2 regions of the Ponticaulis profundi genome follow, and region 2 is predicted to be linked to the other one. Evidence: predicted binding sites of a transcription regulator. Region 2 holds the regulator's gene; the other holds the start of a gene.
What was found. Region 2 encodes HrcA, which represses chaperone genes, less so after heat shock. Its sites were predicted from a motif close to GTTAGCANTCNNCNNNGNNGANTGCTAAC; they were not measured.
Positions count from the first base shown of each region.

Region 1 (8,372 bases), on a different contig from region 2:
GGGGTGAGCTTAGAAGCCCATGCCACCCATTCCACCCATGCCGCCCATATCAGGCATAGCCGGCGCGTCGCCTTCCTTTTTTGGTGCTTCAGCAATGGCTGCCTCCGTCGTGATGAGGAGACCAGACACAGAAGCAGCGTTCTGCAGAGAAGAGCGAACAACTTTAACCGGGTCGATGACACCGAAGTTGTACATGTCGCCATATTCTTCAGTCTGAGCGTTGAAGCCGAAAGAAGCGTCGTTGGAGTCAAGGATCTTGCCAACAACGATAGAGCCATCAACACCAGCGTTCTGAGAGATCTGGCGAACTGGAGCTTCCAGAGCCTTGCGAACGATGTCGATACCAGCTTGTTCGTCGTCGTTAGCACCTGTGACTGTGATTGCAGCAGCCGCTTTGAGAAGCGCTGTACCACCGCCAGTTACGATGCCTTCTTCAACAGCAGCGCGTGTTGCGTTCAGGGCGTCGTCGACGCGGTCTTTACGCTCTTTCACTTCAACTTCTGTTGCGCCGCCAACTTTGATGACAGCAACGCCGCCAGCCAGTTTCGCGAGGCGCTCTTGAAGTTTTTCACGGTCGTAATCAGACGTCGTGTCTTCGATTTGCTTCTTGATCTGAGCAACGCGAGCTTCGATGTCTTCTTTCGCGCCCGTGCCATCAACGATTGTTGTGTCGTCTTTGGTGATAGAAACGCGTTTCGCTGTGCCCAGCATGTCGATGGAGACGTTCTCGAGCTTGATGCCGAGGTCTTCAGAAACAACCGTGCCACCTGTCAGGATCGCGATGTCTTCAAGCATTGCTTTACGACGATCACCGAAGCCTGGAGCTTTCACTGCAGCAATTTTCAGGCCGCCACGCAGCTTGTTCACAACGAGCGTTGCGAGTGCTTCACCTTCAACATCTTCAGCGATGATGAGGAGTGGACGGTTAGACTGAACAGCTGATTCAAGAATTGGAAGCATTGGCTGCAGAGAAGAGAGTTTCTTCTCGTGGAGCAGGATCAGAGGCTCGTCGAGCTCAACCTGCATTTTGTCAGCGTTCGTGACAAAGTATGGAGACAGGTAGCCGCGGTCGAACTGCATGCCTTCAACGACTTCGAGCTCAGTCTCGAGAGACTTGGCTTCTTCAACCGTGATCACGCCTTCGTTGCCGACTTTTTCCATTGCTTTCGCAATCATGTCGCCAATTTCGCGCTCGCCGTTTGCAGAGATCGTACCGACCTGAGCGATTTGCTCAGACGTGTCGATTGTTTTTGCAGACGCTTTGATCGTGTTGACGACTTCAGCAACAGCTTTTTCGACGCCGCGACGCAGATCCATTGGGTTCATGCCAGCAGCAACGCGCTTCATGCCTTCGCGAACGATCGCTTGAGCGAGAACGGTTGCTGTCGTGGTGCCGTCGCCCGCTACGTCGTTTGCTTTGGAAGCAACTTCGCGGAGCATTTGAGCGCCCATGTTCTGGAATTTGTCTTCCAGCTCAATTTCTTTCGCAACGGTCACGCCGTCTTTCGTTGTGCGTGGAGCGCCGAAAGATTTTTCGATGACAACGTTACGGCCTTTTGGGCCGAGAGTAACTTTTACAGCGTTCGCAAGAATGTCGACGCCTTTCAGCATCTGCTCACGAGCGTCTGAGGAGAAATGAACAAGCTTAGCAGCCATGGTGTTCTTCCTTATAACCTATGTTGATGAGAAATTCGGGGGTGAGCTTAAGCTTCAACGATACCCAGAATGTCAGACTCTTTCATGATGAGGAGTGTTTCCCCTTCAACGGTCACTTCGGTGCCAGACCATTTGCCGAAGAGCACACGGTCACCAGCTTTGACTTCGAGCGGGATCAGCTCGTTGTCGTCGCCGCGAGCACCTGAACCAACAGCAACGATTTCGCCTTCTTGTGGCTTTTCTTTTGCTGAATCGGGAATGATGATCCCGCCTTTGGTTTTTTCTTCTTCCTCAACGCGGCGAACCAGCACGCGGTCATGAAGCGGACGGAATTTCATGGACGTCCCTCTCTCCAGATTTGGGTTTATGACAGTGTTAGCACTCGAGTGTGATGAGTGCTAATGCCTGCGAGGTAGGGGTGATGAAGGAGACCGTCAAGATGCCGTAACGCATTTTTAACGCGAAAAATTTGTGTCAGCCGACTTTGCGGGAGGCGGACGCTACGAGAGGGCTGACCGCCACTTCGGCCCCTGTGTAGGCCAGTTGAATGGTCGCAGCAAGTTTTGCGAAATCTATAGGCTTTTCCAGAAGGGCGGTTACGCCTGCGGCCTGCCAGAGATCAATATCTTCCGGGCGGTTGTCTGCCGAAATACCGATGACTGGTGTGCGCGACATGGGCGGTGCGAGCTTGCGAATTTCCGCCAAAGAGGTCGGTCCGTTCATCACAGGCATATTCATATCCATGAGAACAACGTCGATATGGCCTGCCTGAACGGCCTGGAGAGCTTCACGTCCGTCATTTGCCAGATGGATGGCAAAACCCAACTCTTTAAGTACATGGCTGAGCAGCTTGCGATTGGCTTTGTTGTCATCCGCGACGAGCACGGTAATGGATGCGCTCGCTTCCGTGCCGGGAGGGGTGTTGATGGTCGTTTCCTGCGCGCTGGTGCGTTTGAAGACGGATTCAAAAAAGAAGGTTGCGCCATGACGTTCGCGGCTCTCCACCCAGACTTTGCCGCCTTGGAGGCGTGCTAAATCCGAGACAATCGCCAGACCGATGCCCGTGCCACCATAATTGGCCTTCTGGTCGCGTTCGACCTGAATGAAGCGGCCGAAAACCCGTCGCAGTGAGTCCGCGGGGATGCCGGGGCCTGTGTCGGCAACCGATAGCTTTAGAAGGACCTCGCCATTATCGCGAGCCTGATATGACAGGATGGAGCGTATGGTGCCGGACTGCGTGAATTTCACGGCGTTGGAGAGGTAATTGCTGACAATCTGTCGGAAACGTAGCGGATCAATCAACAGCCAGACGGATTCGTTCGGGGCAACGATTTCGAACCTCAAGCCTTTGGCTTCGGCTGATTGCTTGAACTCGCGCGTTGTCTCCTGGAACAGCTCAACGACATCGACAGGTTCCGGGATCAGACGCAACTCTCCGATTTCGATTTTTGACAGATCGAGCAGGTCATTGATCAGATTCAGAATGGTTCGGGCCGAGGTGCGCGACGTCTCCGTCATCTCGGTCTGACGCGCGTTCAGCTTTTCGGTGCCGAGAAGGTCCAGCATGCCGACCAGCCCGGTTAGCGGTGTGCGGATCTCGTGGGCGATGCCGGCCACCATCTCCGATTTTTCCCGGTTGGTGCGGCGCGCGGTGTCACGGGCGTCTACGAGTTCGCTGTGAATGATGGATTCGTTGCGGTTTGCCAGATACCCAGCCAGGCTGCACGCCAGCAGGGTAATCGTCATGATGATACTCTGCAAAATTCCGTACACGCCCGACCGTATAGAAGGCAGATTGGGAGCGACTGTATCCGCATACATGACGTTCAGTATGACCGTCGCGAGGCCCGCCAATAGGAAGAACAGACCGCCTTTCTGGCCGACGAGGAACCAGGCCCAGACAACCGGTATCATCAGCATTGGCATGATGACGGAGGAAGTCCCGCCGCTAATGAGGCCCAGAATTGCAAGCGCGAGGCTGAGAAAGCCGCAGAGCAGCCAGGCTGATACTTCGGGCTTACCGGTGATGACCGCGGACATCGGGATCATTGCAAGGGCCACAATAACCACGGAGCAATAAACCAGGATGGTTACGTAATCACCCGGCAGGAGGAACATCGCTGCGATGAGGGGAATGATGGCCATGAAGGCGGATGTTGCACACAGGAATAAAACAGCGCGAGCGAGGCGGTTTTCACGGCCATTGGTGACGTCAGAGGCTGCAAACATTTCTTTGGTTCGCGTCACCAAATCTTTCTTAGGATTGGTGGCAAGATCGGACTCTAATGTCATCTCCAACCATTCCTCTATATGCGCTCTAATCAGATCTCAGCGTTGCGCGAACTATATAAGAGCTAACAAGTCTTTAATTTCGATTAAATCTGTTTGGTCTGGTGCTGTTTAACTACTTACGGGTGTAATCGAATTTGTGACTTCAATAAATAAGACTTCTCTATAAATCGACAATCAAGATTGCCAAAGGGGGGCGATTTGGGCGGCACTGTGATCGAGTGACCGTGCCGCCCATTCAGGTCAGGATATGGTTGTGCCGCCGTCGACAACGATCATCTGGCCATTGGTATAGGAACCTGCTTTCGATGCCAGAAAGACAGCGGCGCCGGCGATTTCTTCCGGTTCGCCGATACGGGCCATTGGCGTTGTGGCAAGTGCACGCTTCAGATTGTCCGGGTTCTCCCAGAGTGCACGAGCAAAATCTGTCTTGATCAGGCCTGGAGCAATACAATTTATCCGGATGTTGTGCTTACCAAATTCGGTCGCCAGATTGCGAGCCAGTTGGAAGTCAGCGGCTTTCGAAATGTTATAGGCGCCGATAATTGGGGAACCTTTGAGGCCTCCAATTGACGACACGAGTACAATGGCACCATCCTTGCGCTCAACCATTTGCGGGAGTGCCATCTGGATCAGCCAGTGATTTGAAATGATGTTGTTCGAGAGAACCTTTTCAAACTGTTCGTCCGAAATACCGGACATCGGCCCATAATAAGGGTTGGAAGCCGCATTACAGACGACGATATCGATTTTTCCAAAGGCCGCGTTTGTCTGATCAACCAGATTCTGGAGATCGTCTTTTGACGAAATATTCGCCGCGACCGCAATCGCTGTACCGTCGCCGTGTTTCGCATTAATTGCAGCGGCCACTTCCTCGCATGGTTCTGGTTTACGCGACGAAATAACAACCTTTGCACCCTGTTCCGCCATTTCTTCGGCGATGGCGCGTCCGATACCTCGGCTTGAGCCCGTAATGATTGCTGATTTACCTGTGAGATCGAATAAGGACATGCCTACCTCCCTGATTTATGCATTGAGGGATTGAGACCAAACTTTCAGACAAAACACAATAGTAGTTTACTACACCGAAGTGTATTCGATGGGTCAGTCTCTCGGTAAATCCAGCTTCCAGTCCATGATCAGAAGTCGTGCGAGCTTTTTTGTGCGCTTCTGGACAATGTCAGGAGTCCAGTGATCATAGAGAGAGGCTTCGCGCGTGATGGCAAATTTTCCGCCCATGTCTGGATTGCGAAAAATAGACTGACGTTTGTCTGCGTAGCTGAGGCGATCTGCGCGCTGGTTGTCACGTTTCGAGAGCAGGCAGAAATTCCCGAGCGTATCGCTGAGTTCACGACGTTGAGCCAAATCCGGCCAGGTTTGAAGCCAATCGGAATCGGGGCCGGGATTCCGCGGAAGAATATGCTCGATGGTGGCGTCGGCATCCGGAAGAAGGTCTTCGCCGCGATCGAGAAGCGCATTCACCTTCATAGCCAGGGCGCGCCGTTGGCCAACAGACCCAAACCGACCGCTGAGCCGCTGCGCCAGTTTCGTTCTCTCGTCCATGGTAAGTGCGAGCGCGCCGGATTTAGAAAACAGGCGATAGTCATCAACCATGTCATCTGAGACATTGCGATAGCGCTTTGCCCGGACATCACGGTCAGAAACAATCAGCTGCATCGCATAGGCAAGTCGTTCCAGGTCGCAAAAGAATTCGCGAGCGGTGTCGGCTTCCCGGTCGTGAGTCACGAGGAATTTCAGGGCAGGTGCACGCCAGCCGTTGTGCTCCAGGGCGCTTAGTCGGTTCAGATGCGCGTTCACCGAAGGCATTGGCCTCGAAAATAGAATGTTGCCTGCTTTCAGTTCTTCATACGCATCAACATATCGAGGCAGGTCGCGATAGAGAAAGTCGCGAGGCGAGACATCGCTGAGAACAGACTGGCAAAAACCGGAGACCAGATCGCCTTTTGGGGACCGGTCATGAAGGAGCCGGATCTGCCGCAAAAGATCATCAAAATCTCTGGCTCCAAGTCTCGCTTCATGTGCGGTCCAGTTTCGGGCGAGCCTGTCGGCCTCTTCGGAAGAGAGTTTGGCTCGTTCAAACAGCTCGGTCTTCAGGATGTCATGCGCATTTGGCTGCCGTCCGCGCGTGTTCAGGACCCTGAAAACCTTGTGCCCTTCATCCCTGTTTTCCACATGTACGCGCACGATCGGGCACCGATCCAGCAGAACAGTCTGAAGCTTATTTCTAAGATCCGGTTTCAGATCTCTAAGTTCCTGAAGCAATGCGATGTAATTGCTGCGGAGTAGGTCATGGCTTTCTGTCAGCGGTGCAGGAATGTCTTGCTGAGACGTCCATTTAGACTTCTGCAGCAAGGTTCGAAAATAAGGTGCATCCACATGATTGGGTGTGAGACGCCACGTGCCATGCGCATCGGGCTCGCAAATTAACGCCTGCAGAGATTCTCTGTTTTCTGAGTCATCAGAGAGGTCTCTCAGTAACGAAATCAACATGGCAATTGTGGTCAGACGTTGTTGGCCATCAACGATTTCGAAAACGCCAGAAGAAGGTGTTTCGACGACGACGATCGCGCCAAGAAAGTGACTGCGCTCTTCGGCGATCGCTTCGAGCAGATCGTTCAGCAGGCCGAGTGCGTCGCTGTCTTTCCAGGAATAGCTGCGCTGATAGGCCGGAATCTTATAGAATTGTCCCGGAGCCAACAATTTGGAGATTTGCGTTGCTTCGGCTTCCACCTTCAAATCACGCATTGGTCTTCCAGAACGCTACAAAACTTCCTAAACCTCCTGCGAAGGCTCTGCGACAGCTAGTAGGTTAATCATATGAGATATGGAAGCGTAATTCGCGACGGTAAGCCGGTCGCCGTGGTATTTGCCGATAATTCAGCGTTTGCGTTAGATCCGCTGAACGATTCGAAGTCATTGCAAGAATGGCTCCACGAGCCGGATGCGCTCAAGACTGCGGCTGAGTCCGCGATTGCGCATGGCGAGCGACTTTCGATCAGCGAGGCCGATATCTGTGCACCCGTGCTGTCGCCTCAGAAAATTCTCGGGATTGGCCTCAACTATCATGACCACGCCAAGGAAACCGGTCGTGAAGCGCCAACCACACAGACCTGGTTCGTGAAACAGGCTTCAGCGATCAACCGTCCGTTCGGAGATGTCGAAATGCCGATTGTTTCCGACCGGCTCGACTATGAAGTGGAACTCGTGGTGGTGATCGGTCGGGGCGGACGCCATATCCCGGCAGAGCGGGCATCCGAGGTGATTGCGGGCTATACAGTGGGCTGCGACTATTCTGTTCGGGACTGGCAGCGTGCGACGCCAACCATGATCATGGGCAAGGGGTTCGATACACATGCGCCGGTCGGCCCCTGGATCGTGACAGAAGATGAAATTGAAAATCTCAACGCGCTGGGTTTGCGCACCTTTGTAAATGGTGAGCTCCGCCAGGACGGCCGGGTGGGTGATCTGATTCACAAGGTTCCGGACCTGATTGCGCATCTGAGTAAAGCCTTCACTTTGATGCCCGGCGATCTGATTTTCACCGGCACACCGGCAGGTGTCGGCGTTGCATCCGATCCGCCGCGTTTTCTGAAGGCTGGAGATACGGTTCGCGTTGAAATCGACGAGATCGGATCTTTTGAGAATCACATCATCATGGAGTCTGGTGAAACACGCATCGGAGTGTGATGTGAAAGGCTGGGGGGCTCTTGTTCGATGGGGGATGCCCTTCCTTGTGGGGGGCGCGCTTGGGAGTGGTGTCACTTACTATCTGAGCCAACAGCCGGTTGAGCGCGCTGAGGCCGAATACACCAGCTCGTTTGTCCGCCCATTTCAAGCCGTTCCAGAGGACATGGCTGCTTTCCCATGCACGCGACGAACACGCTTTGAAAATGCGTTTTCACCTTGTCTCCTCATCAGCGCCGGCGGGAAGCGCCTGATATTTGGTGCGCCGATGTCTCAGGACTGGCGGGGCATTGGCTATGTCGATGCGGCGTTTCTGATGAACGGGCATCCGGTGTCCTCAGGTGGTGTAATGGGATTGCGCTCAGAGACCTGGCAGGATGGTCGGAAAAGCGGTTTGCTCGTCATTGGTGATGATATCGAGATTGACCGGTTAATGCAGGACGATGCCAATCAGTCGTCGCCTGACGCCGTTCTGAAACTCGAGCGTCCCGCGGAACTGAACTATCTCGAAGCGAGCCTGAGACCAAAGCCGGTTCCCGGGTCTGCGCGTGACTATAAGGTTTTCGATACGGGCGATTTACAGGTGTTTGCGACGCAGCAGCATTTGGTCGGTGGCGCCACAGCCGTGTCTTATCTGGTGCAATACGACGATATTCGGATTGAAATTCTGCCCTGTGGTGCAGAGCCGGTTTCGGGCCGTGTCGATTACATCATTAGTCCGT
Region 1 is NZ_JBHSSW010000002.1:121,104-129,475, forward strand. Features, by position in the region: gene groL (chaperonin GroEL) at 10-1,656, opposite strand; gene groES (co-chaperone GroES) at 1,704-1,994, opposite strand; gene ACFQDM_RS01480 (ATP-binding protein) at 2,131-3,948, opposite strand; gene ACFQDM_RS01485 (SDR family NAD(P)-dependent oxidoreductase) at 4,189-4,956, opposite strand; gene ACFQDM_RS01490 (DUF262 domain-containing protein) at 5,050-6,711, opposite strand; gene ACFQDM_RS01495 (fumarylacetoacetate hydrolase family protein) at 6,784-7,653, shown strand; gene ACFQDM_RS01500 (hypothetical protein) at 7,631-8,372, shown strand, end outside.
Region 1: the regulator HrcA is predicted to act here: its motif matches at 2,031-2,059, upstream of groES (co-chaperone GroES).

Region 2 (8,372 bases):
CAAAACCGCCTGCTTTCAGATGGGTCTGGATCTCTTTTGCGAGTTCCGGCACGCCTGCCACCGGATAGGTCAGCTGATAGGTGTGGTCCGGAAAGCCGTAATAATCGAAAAGGAGGTCCGGTTTCGGATTGGTATGAACCGTCGGGACGCGTGTCTGCCAATGGGCGGAAATCACGATCACGGCACGCGGGCGGCGACCGAGATCGCTATCAATCCCTTTCAGAAAGTCGGCCATATTGTCCCACATGTCTTTCGGCATGCCTGGAGGCGTGTCCATGAAGAAACAGGGACCGCCGCCATGCGGAATGAAATAGGTTGGCCAGCGTGATGCACTCATCGTTTTGCTCACTTTGCTCTAACGTTGAGCCATAGATGCGCATTTCCAATTCCGCGAAAAAGAGGCCCTATGGAAAGGGGGTCTTTCCATAATGTGGAAATAATCGCGGCTCAGCTGGCGATCAGACCCGCACCGACATAGAGCGCAAAGGCAATAGCAGCGGTAACCAGCGCATAGGGCAATTGAGTCCGCACATGCGAGAGGTGCTCACATCCGGACGCCACGCTGGCGATCAGAGAAGTGTCTGAAATCGGCGAGCAGTGGTCACCAAAAACCCCGCCGCCAAGCACCGCGGCGAGGGCGAGCGCCGGTGGAATGCCAAGCGCCTGCGCCAGCGGCATCGCGATCGGGATGAGAATGCCATATGTGCCCCAGCTCGTGCCGGTCATGAAGCTGGTAATGCCAGCGGCCAGAAACAGAATGGCCGGAACCAGAAAGGCAGGCAAAGAGCCTGCTGCCATGGAGGCAATCACTTCACCCGTGCCGAGTGCTTTCAGAGAGCTGCCCAAAGCGATCGACAACAGGAGCACCGTCACCATGGGCACCATTTCTCCGATCCCGGAAAACGCCTTATCCTGCAGCTCACTTGCCTTGAACACCTTGTCAAAGAACAGCATGGCGCCGCACACGAGGATCGCCAGACAGATCGCCCAAAGAATGGAGCGCGCGCCATCACCATCGGTTATATTGCCATTGCCCGTCCAGGCCATGAAGCCGAGCGCTCCGACGACCATGACAAGCACCGGCAGCCACATATATCGTGACTTGGTCGGGGCCGGACCTGTCTCCATCACGCTGTTGTCGACTTTCTCGTCGGCGGTGCGCATCGGCCCGAAAACCCGGCCAACAATGGCCGTCATATAGACGCCGATCAGCGTGAGAATGGCATAGAAATTCCAGGGAATAGACCCGAGCACCACATCAAGCGGCTGATCAAAATTATAATCCGAAACTAGGCTGAGCGCATAAGCGCCCCAGCCGTTGAGCAGGATCAGAACGCTGACAGGCGCACTTGTTGAGTCAATCATGTAAGCGAGGCGCTCGCGCGACAGGCCATGAGAATCATAAAGCGGTCTGCCCAGAACACCCGACGAGAGCAGGCTGACATTTGTCTCGATGAAGATCAGCGTGCCGGTGCCGGCGACAGCGAGCTCGGCTTTGCGCCGGCTTCCGGCAATGCCGGATCTGATCAGCTTTTGCGCGGTTGCCGCAACGCCGCCAGACTCGCGCATATAGGCAATCAGCGCGCCGATCAGCAGGCAGAAGACAAGGATCTGAGTGTTATATGCGCTTTGAAAAACACCGATATTCCGGTCGATCACACCGATCAGGCCGAGGCCCGGATTGAAGCTCGCAATCAGCGTTTCGGACAGAAACAGCGCGACCAGAAGCGCGGCGTAAACATTGCGCCAGACAATCGCCACGAGGATTGCCGCCACGGGTGGAATGATTGTGAGAATGTCCATGCAGATGCCCCGGTCAGATCAACCCCGAGACTGAGACAGAAACCGGAGCATAGCCAGAGGTTGAGAGAAAAAATGCCAGATACGCAAGGCTCTGAGGCAAGAACGGGCAGAATTTCGCGCAAGGAGAATTCCGGGTGGCTTAATCTGCTTTCAAGCCGGAAAAAGCGGCCGTGTTCCTGATGGAAGGCTCCGTAAGCTTTACCGATATCAAATATCTACGTATGATAGAAGTTTATTCACTAATAGCGGTTCTAGAGGCGGAAATGTACAGATCGCGACCTTTGGCACTGGCCATTCTGGTCGGCAGCTTGCTGCCTTCGGCTGGAGCGCAGGACACTGTATGCTTCGGTCTGAACTGCCAGTCCGTCAATGGCAGCCTGCCTGATGTTTTCGACGTCTATAACCAGTTGGGCCAACTGAACGCTTACAATGCGCGCCAGACATTTGACTATCTTGGGCTTGGCGATGACGAAACGCGCGAACAATGCATTCAGCGCTGTCAGCAGGAATTCTCAGAATGGCTCAACGCATGTTCGGCGTCATATCCACCCGCTGACCCGAATGAAGATGTTGCGGTCGCGCAGGGGCGCCTGAATTGTGCGGCAGAGGGAGATCGTCGCCAACGCGAATGTCTGGCGCCTGCCAATTTCTCTCAATGCCCTTGAGCTGGGCGCAGCAGCGCAAAACTTCCAGCAAAAAAGCCGCTTCGGCGATGTACTGAAGCGGCTTTTCGAAAGTATAGTCCGGCGACTTAGTTTGCAGGACCGGTGCTGACGGCCACCATCGCCGCGCGCAGCGTACGGTTTCCGATCTTCCAGCCCGACTGGAATGTTGCCGCAACCTTGCCGGAAGGATGCTCAGACGGCATCTGGCTGACCGCCTGATGCATGTTCGGATCAAAATCAGAACCCGGCGCGGCATCAATCGCCGTTACGCCATGACGCGCGAGCGCGGAATGAAGCTCTTTCTGGATCGCCTCAACGCCGACCAGCAGGTTCTTGCCCGCATCAGACAAACCGCTGCGTTCTTCTTCCGGCAAGGCGTCGAGCGCGCGAGCGAAATTGTCGGAAACCGGCAGAAGATCGCCTGCGAACTTCTCAATGGCATAGACGCGGGCATCTGCGACCTGACGGTCTGCACGCTTGCGCAGATTGTCCATCTCCGCATGCGCGCGAACAAATTTGTCTTTCAGGTCCGCATTCTCAGCTGCGAGCATCTGAAACCGTTCTTCAAGCGAAAGCTCTTCTTCTTTGGCTTTTGCGTCCATTTCGTCAGCAGCCGCTTCCATCGCTTCGGCCATGTCAGCCGCAGCGTCACTCATTTCGACTGTATCGTCTTCAGGGCGCGATGTGTCGTTCGCTTCACTCATTCCTTAACCATCCCGTTTCTGTCGGCCGTCCAGAAGCTGGCCAACGACTTTGGCTGTATAGTCCACCATGGGTATCACGCGAGCATAATTCAAACTCGTTGGTCCGATTACGCCGAGCGCGCCCACAACTTTTCGATCGCTGTTCATATAGGAAGAGACGATCAGGCTGGAACCCGAAAGTGAGAAAAGAGGGTTCTCTGAGCCGATAAAAATACGCGCACCGGTCGCATCACGGGTCGAATCCAGCACACCCAGCATGCTTTTCTTGCGCTCCAGCTCATCAAACAGATGTCCGATACGCTGTAAATCTTCCTGGGCACTCGCATTTTCGAGCAGGCGCGAGCGCCCGCGAACAATCAGTGAGCGTCCTCTTTCCGGGTCCTCACCCGACCATTCGACGACGCCGAGCTGAATAAGACTTTGCGCAGCCGCATCGAGCTGGGCCCGTTTGGCCCGGAGTTCTGCCTCGATTTCAGCGCGCGCCTCGGCAAGTCGGCGCCCCCGCATGCGCGCGGTGAGATAATTGCTCGCCTCAATGAGGGAGGTTGGTCCGACATTTCCGGCAAGATCCAGAATGCGGTTCTGCACGTCACCGGAATCAGAAACCAGAATACAAAGTGCCTGGGTCGGCCCAAGCGGAATGAACTCCACCTGACGGATCGGATCATCACTGGTCGGCGAGGCGACCAGGCTCGCGCCATTGGTCAGACCTGAAAGCACTTCAGAGGCTTCATTCAGGACATCACGCATTTCATGACCGGCTGCGGCAAGACGGGAATCGATCTCTTCCCTGTCCGCATCGGTGATCTCACCCACCTGAAGAAGGCTGTCGATAAAGAAGCGCAGGCCCGCCTGGCTGGGCTGGCGTCCCGCACTGATATGTGGCGCATCAAGAAGTCCAAGCGCAACCAGATCAGACATCACATTGCGGATAGAGGCTGGCGAGAGCTGCACACCGCGCTTTGAAAGCGTACGAGACCCGACCGGCTCACCCGTCTCGAGATAGGTCTCGACAATGGTTTTAAAGATATCTCTGGATCGACGATCGAGCGTCTGTAACGTTGTCATGTTTGCCACGTCCGAACGATTCCTGCTTCTAGACCCTCAGATTTGCGATCTGTTCGCCAAATTGCAAGTCAAACGGGCTATACCATGGACCTGAAACGCAGAGCGCATTAGGAGTGTGCCGATTTCATAACAGGAGAGACCTCATGCGCCCATCAGGCCGCGCCCCCGACGCACTTCGTACGATCAGCCTCGAAACCGGCGTCAGCGCCTATGCCGAAGGGTCCTGCCTTGCCAAGTTCGGCAACACGCACGTTCTTTGCACGGCAAGCTGGGAATCGAAAGTTCCTGGCTGGATGAAAGGCAAAGGCGAAGGCTGGGTCACTGGCGAATATGGCATGTTGCCCCGCGCGACCCACACGCGCGGCTCGCGCGAAGCGGCACGCGGCAAGCAATCCGGGCGGACGCAGGAAATTCAGCGCCTGATCGGTCGCTCTCTTCGCGCCGTAACCGATCTGAAAGCGCTGGGTGAAAACCAGATCACGATTGACTGCGATGTCATTCAGGCAGATGGCGGCACGCGAACCGCTTCCATTACGGGCGGTTATGTTGCGCTGGCACTTGCCTGCAAATACCTCGTGAAAGAAGGTGTGATCAGCACATTCCCGCTGACAGCGCAGGCGGCTGCAATCTCCTGCGGCGTCTACAAGGACACACCGGTTCTTGACCTCGACTATCCAGAAGACTCCGAAGGCGAGGTTGATGCCAATTTCGTCATGACGTCAGACGGCAATATCATCGAAATTCAGGGCACAGGCGAAGAGCGCAGTTTTACACGAGACGAATTCGCGGCCATGATGGATCTGGCCAGCAAGGGCTGCGGTGAATTGTTCGAGGCGCAGCGCAAAGCGCTTGGCGAATAGCGACACATAAACGTGTCCCCGGCGTCACCGGGGGCACCCTTTGCCCTGATTACAGGTCAAACCGGCCAGATTTAGGGTCTTTTTTGACACCGTCTGGCTTGAAGACGCGGCCATTCATGACCGCATAGACGCCCGGCGGTAAGGTCTGCGCCGCAATGATGGCGCCGCCGACATTGAAGCCTGCATCGGATTTACCAAGCGCAAAAGGTCGGAGCGCGCCTGTCAGAACCACAGTTTTGTCGCCGGTTTTGCCATCAAGAAAGCGAGCCGTCTGATCCATTGTTCCGGTGCCATGCGTGATCACGACATGCTGTTCCGGCACGATTTTCACGGCACCGAGAATCTGTTCGCGATGCGCTTCGGTCATGTCGAGGCTGTCGAGACTCATAATGGGCTGCACGCGCGGAAAATGCGTGCGCGCAATTCGCAGAAGTTCCGGCACATTGGTGACATTCTCTGCCCCAAGCACCAGGCTTTCCGTGAATGTATCATGATCTTTGTCGAGCGTGCCGCCCGTGGTGAGAATGACGAGGTTTTCCATTCCGCCCCCCTAATCGCCGCATGCGTATCTGTCCACGGGATTCTTCATGCGGTCAGGATGGGTGGCTAAAGCTGCTCACTGGCGAGATAGATCCAGACGGATGCGCAGAACGCCCAGAGAAGACAGGCGAAGAATCCCCATTTCCAGTATTTCTGATTGGCGAGAAAGCGATAGCGATTGCCAAACACCGGGCGCATACGCGCAGAGCGCCAACGCCCAGCAAATACGGCACGGGCCAGACGCCAGGCCACGATAAACAGCATGAGGGGGATAAAGGCGATGAAGTATTCGCTGTTCTGACGCACCAGCATGACGGGATTACCCGGCCACTTCCTGAACCGCCCCTTCATCCTCATCATAGACGAGCAGATCCGCAGGCTGGCAATCCAGCTCGCGGCACCGAGCTTCTAATGTCGAAAAGCGAACGGCCTTGGCCTTGCCCGTGATGAGAGTGACGAGGTTTTCCATGAAATCTGCCCTAAGCTGAACAGGATGAGGCTACAACCTGATTCAAAGCCGCTCAATATGTGCGAAACACATCCAGCGCGCTTGGCATATCGAACGTTACCGGTTCGCCGCTTTGCGCTGCCTTCACTGTTTTCGCGTGATAGATCGGCGCGGCCAGACGATACGCCACCACATAAGCGGTGAAGATCAATAGAAACAGCGGAATCATCGTAGCATTCGCTAGTACACTTAAAACTAGCATCAGCAGGGAAAGAAAAGTCAGAAAAAGAAAGCTGTTCATCGGCGCAAATGTTCTGACTTGAAAGCCAGTTTCTGTTTGCCTGATTTCGGTCTCAGGACCAATGGGGGCCAGAACAAACCCCGTCAGGACATCACGCGGTACGAATCCTCGACGAACAAAATTGGCATCCGTTTTCACAGACAATAAATCTGTTAGATATTCAGGAAACATGAAGGTGCGAAGCTGGCGGAAAAGCATCAGCTCGTCTACTCCGCGGCGGTTTTCGCTTCCTCGTCGTCCTCGGTGTCATAGGCGAGGAGGTCAGCGGGCTGGCAATCAAGCTCGCGGCAAAGTGCTTCCAATGTCGAAAAGCGAACAGCCTTCGCCTTCCCCGTCTTGAGAATGGACAGGTTCGCCAGCGTCACGCCGACCCGATCACTGAGCTCGGTCAGCGACATGCGGCGGTCTAAAAGGACACGATCTAGTGTAACTCGAATCGACATTCAGTGCTCAGATTGTCATCTTTTCTTCTTCGCGCAAGCGTGTCCCTTCGGCAAACACCTGACTTAGAACCCATAACGTAATAACAGCGACCCATGCAGCAAGGTTCACTGAAAAGTCTACAGATGTTTTAACTTCAAACATACCTGCAGCGATGCCGATTACATAGCGGCAAATTTCCATTCCGGCGACAATCATGGCCAGGCGGTTCAATCTGCGAGCATTTTCCGGAACAAACGGATCGCCATCGATCAGTGTCTGGAGAATTTTCTTCAATTGTCCGGCCATCAGAATGAAGCCGATAAACACGACAAACAGAATCGCGAAAGCGACGACATATGTCGGCAGCGGTACGCTTTCATAAACCTCAATGCCTGCGGCCTGAAACTCGCCGCCTGTGAGGTCAACAAAGATGAAGGCAGCGAGGACCACGGCGCTGCCAACAAATCCAATCCATCCAAGGACTGTGATAACCGTCATCAGAACGCTCAGTGCTGAAGCGGCTGATCCTTTTCCAAGAGCCCTTAATCCAGGCATGGTGATCCTTACTCCGGTTACTAATCCAGGGTCTGACTTGCAAAAGCCGAGCCAGACTTACATTCAAACACATACCTAGATGCTAAGTGGCTGAAAAGCCGTTGCCATTCCTGTAGCAATCATAAGCGGAACGCCGATATACACCAGATTGATAAGAACGTCAGTCAGGCTGGATTTATTGATAGTCATGTCTTTCTCTCTTTCTTCCTTTCATTTTGCAAGTCCCGGACCCGAGCTGGGCTCTGCTTTCTCAGAACCGTTCGGGGTTAATCCGTCTTGCCTTTTATCAATATGCATTTATCGAAAAACATCAAGAAAAAAGTTATCGAAAATCGATAATTTTTTTGCAGGAGACGAAAATGACCCAACGATTTCTTGAGCCGGGAGAGCTGGTGGCAGCCACCCACAACAAGGGAAAAGTGAAGGAACTCAAGGCTTTGTTCGAACCATTGGGGTTCGTCGTTCGCTCTGCCATCGAGTTGGACCTCGAAGAGCCTGAAGAAACCGAGGACAGCTTCACAGGCAATGCCATTCTGAAAGCAAAGGCCGCTGCGCTCGCCACGGGACGGCCTGCGTTGTCAGACGATTCAGGGCTTGCCGTGACCGCACTTGATGGCGCACCGGGGATTTATTCTGCCCGTTGGGCGGGCGAACCGCGCGACTTTTATGCAGCCATGGAGAAGGTTCGCAGCGAGCTGGAAGCAAAATCTGCCACCGATTACTCGGCGCGATTCGTTTGTGCGCTGGCGATTGTCTGGCCCGATGGCCATGAGGAAGTGTTCGAAGGTGACGTCAAAGGTCATCTGGAATTCCCACCCAGAGGTGATCGCGGTTTTGGATATGACCCGATCTTCGTCGCGGAAGGCGAAACCATCACATTCGGAGAGATGGACCCGGACCGCAAACATGCCATGAGCCACCGTGCAGACGCTTTCAACAAGCTGAAAGCCGTTCTGAAAACAGACAAGGTGTAAGCCATGTTACCGGCAGATCTTTTCGGTATTT
Region 2 is NZ_JBHSSW010000009.1:67,195-75,566, forward strand. Features, by position in the region: gene ACFQDM_RS07805 (DODA-type extradiol aromatic ring-opening family dioxygenase) at 1-349, opposite strand, end outside; gene ACFQDM_RS07810 (Na+/H+ antiporter NhaC family protein) at 448-1,803, opposite strand; gene ACFQDM_RS07815 (hypothetical protein) at 2,067-2,468, shown strand; gene ACFQDM_RS07820 (nucleotide exchange factor GrpE) at 2,555-3,172, opposite strand; gene hrcA (heat-inducible transcriptional repressor HrcA) at 3,176-4,240, opposite strand; gene rph (ribonuclease PH) at 4,384-5,100, shown strand; gene ACFQDM_RS07835 (asparaginase domain-containing protein) at 5,150-5,641, opposite strand; gene ACFQDM_RS07840 (hypothetical protein) at 5,707-6,000, opposite strand; gene ACFQDM_RS07845 (helix-turn-helix domain-containing protein) at 5,960-6,109, opposite strand; gene ACFQDM_RS07850 (hypothetical protein) at 6,162-6,587, opposite strand; gene ACFQDM_RS07855 (helix-turn-helix domain-containing protein) at 6,596-6,832, opposite strand; gene ACFQDM_RS07860 (DUF2975 domain-containing protein) at 6,840-7,310, opposite strand; gene rdgB (RdgB/HAM1 family non-canonical purine NTP pyrophosphatase) at 7,727-8,341, shown strand; gene hemW (radical SAM family heme chaperone HemW) at 8,345-8,372, shown strand, end outside.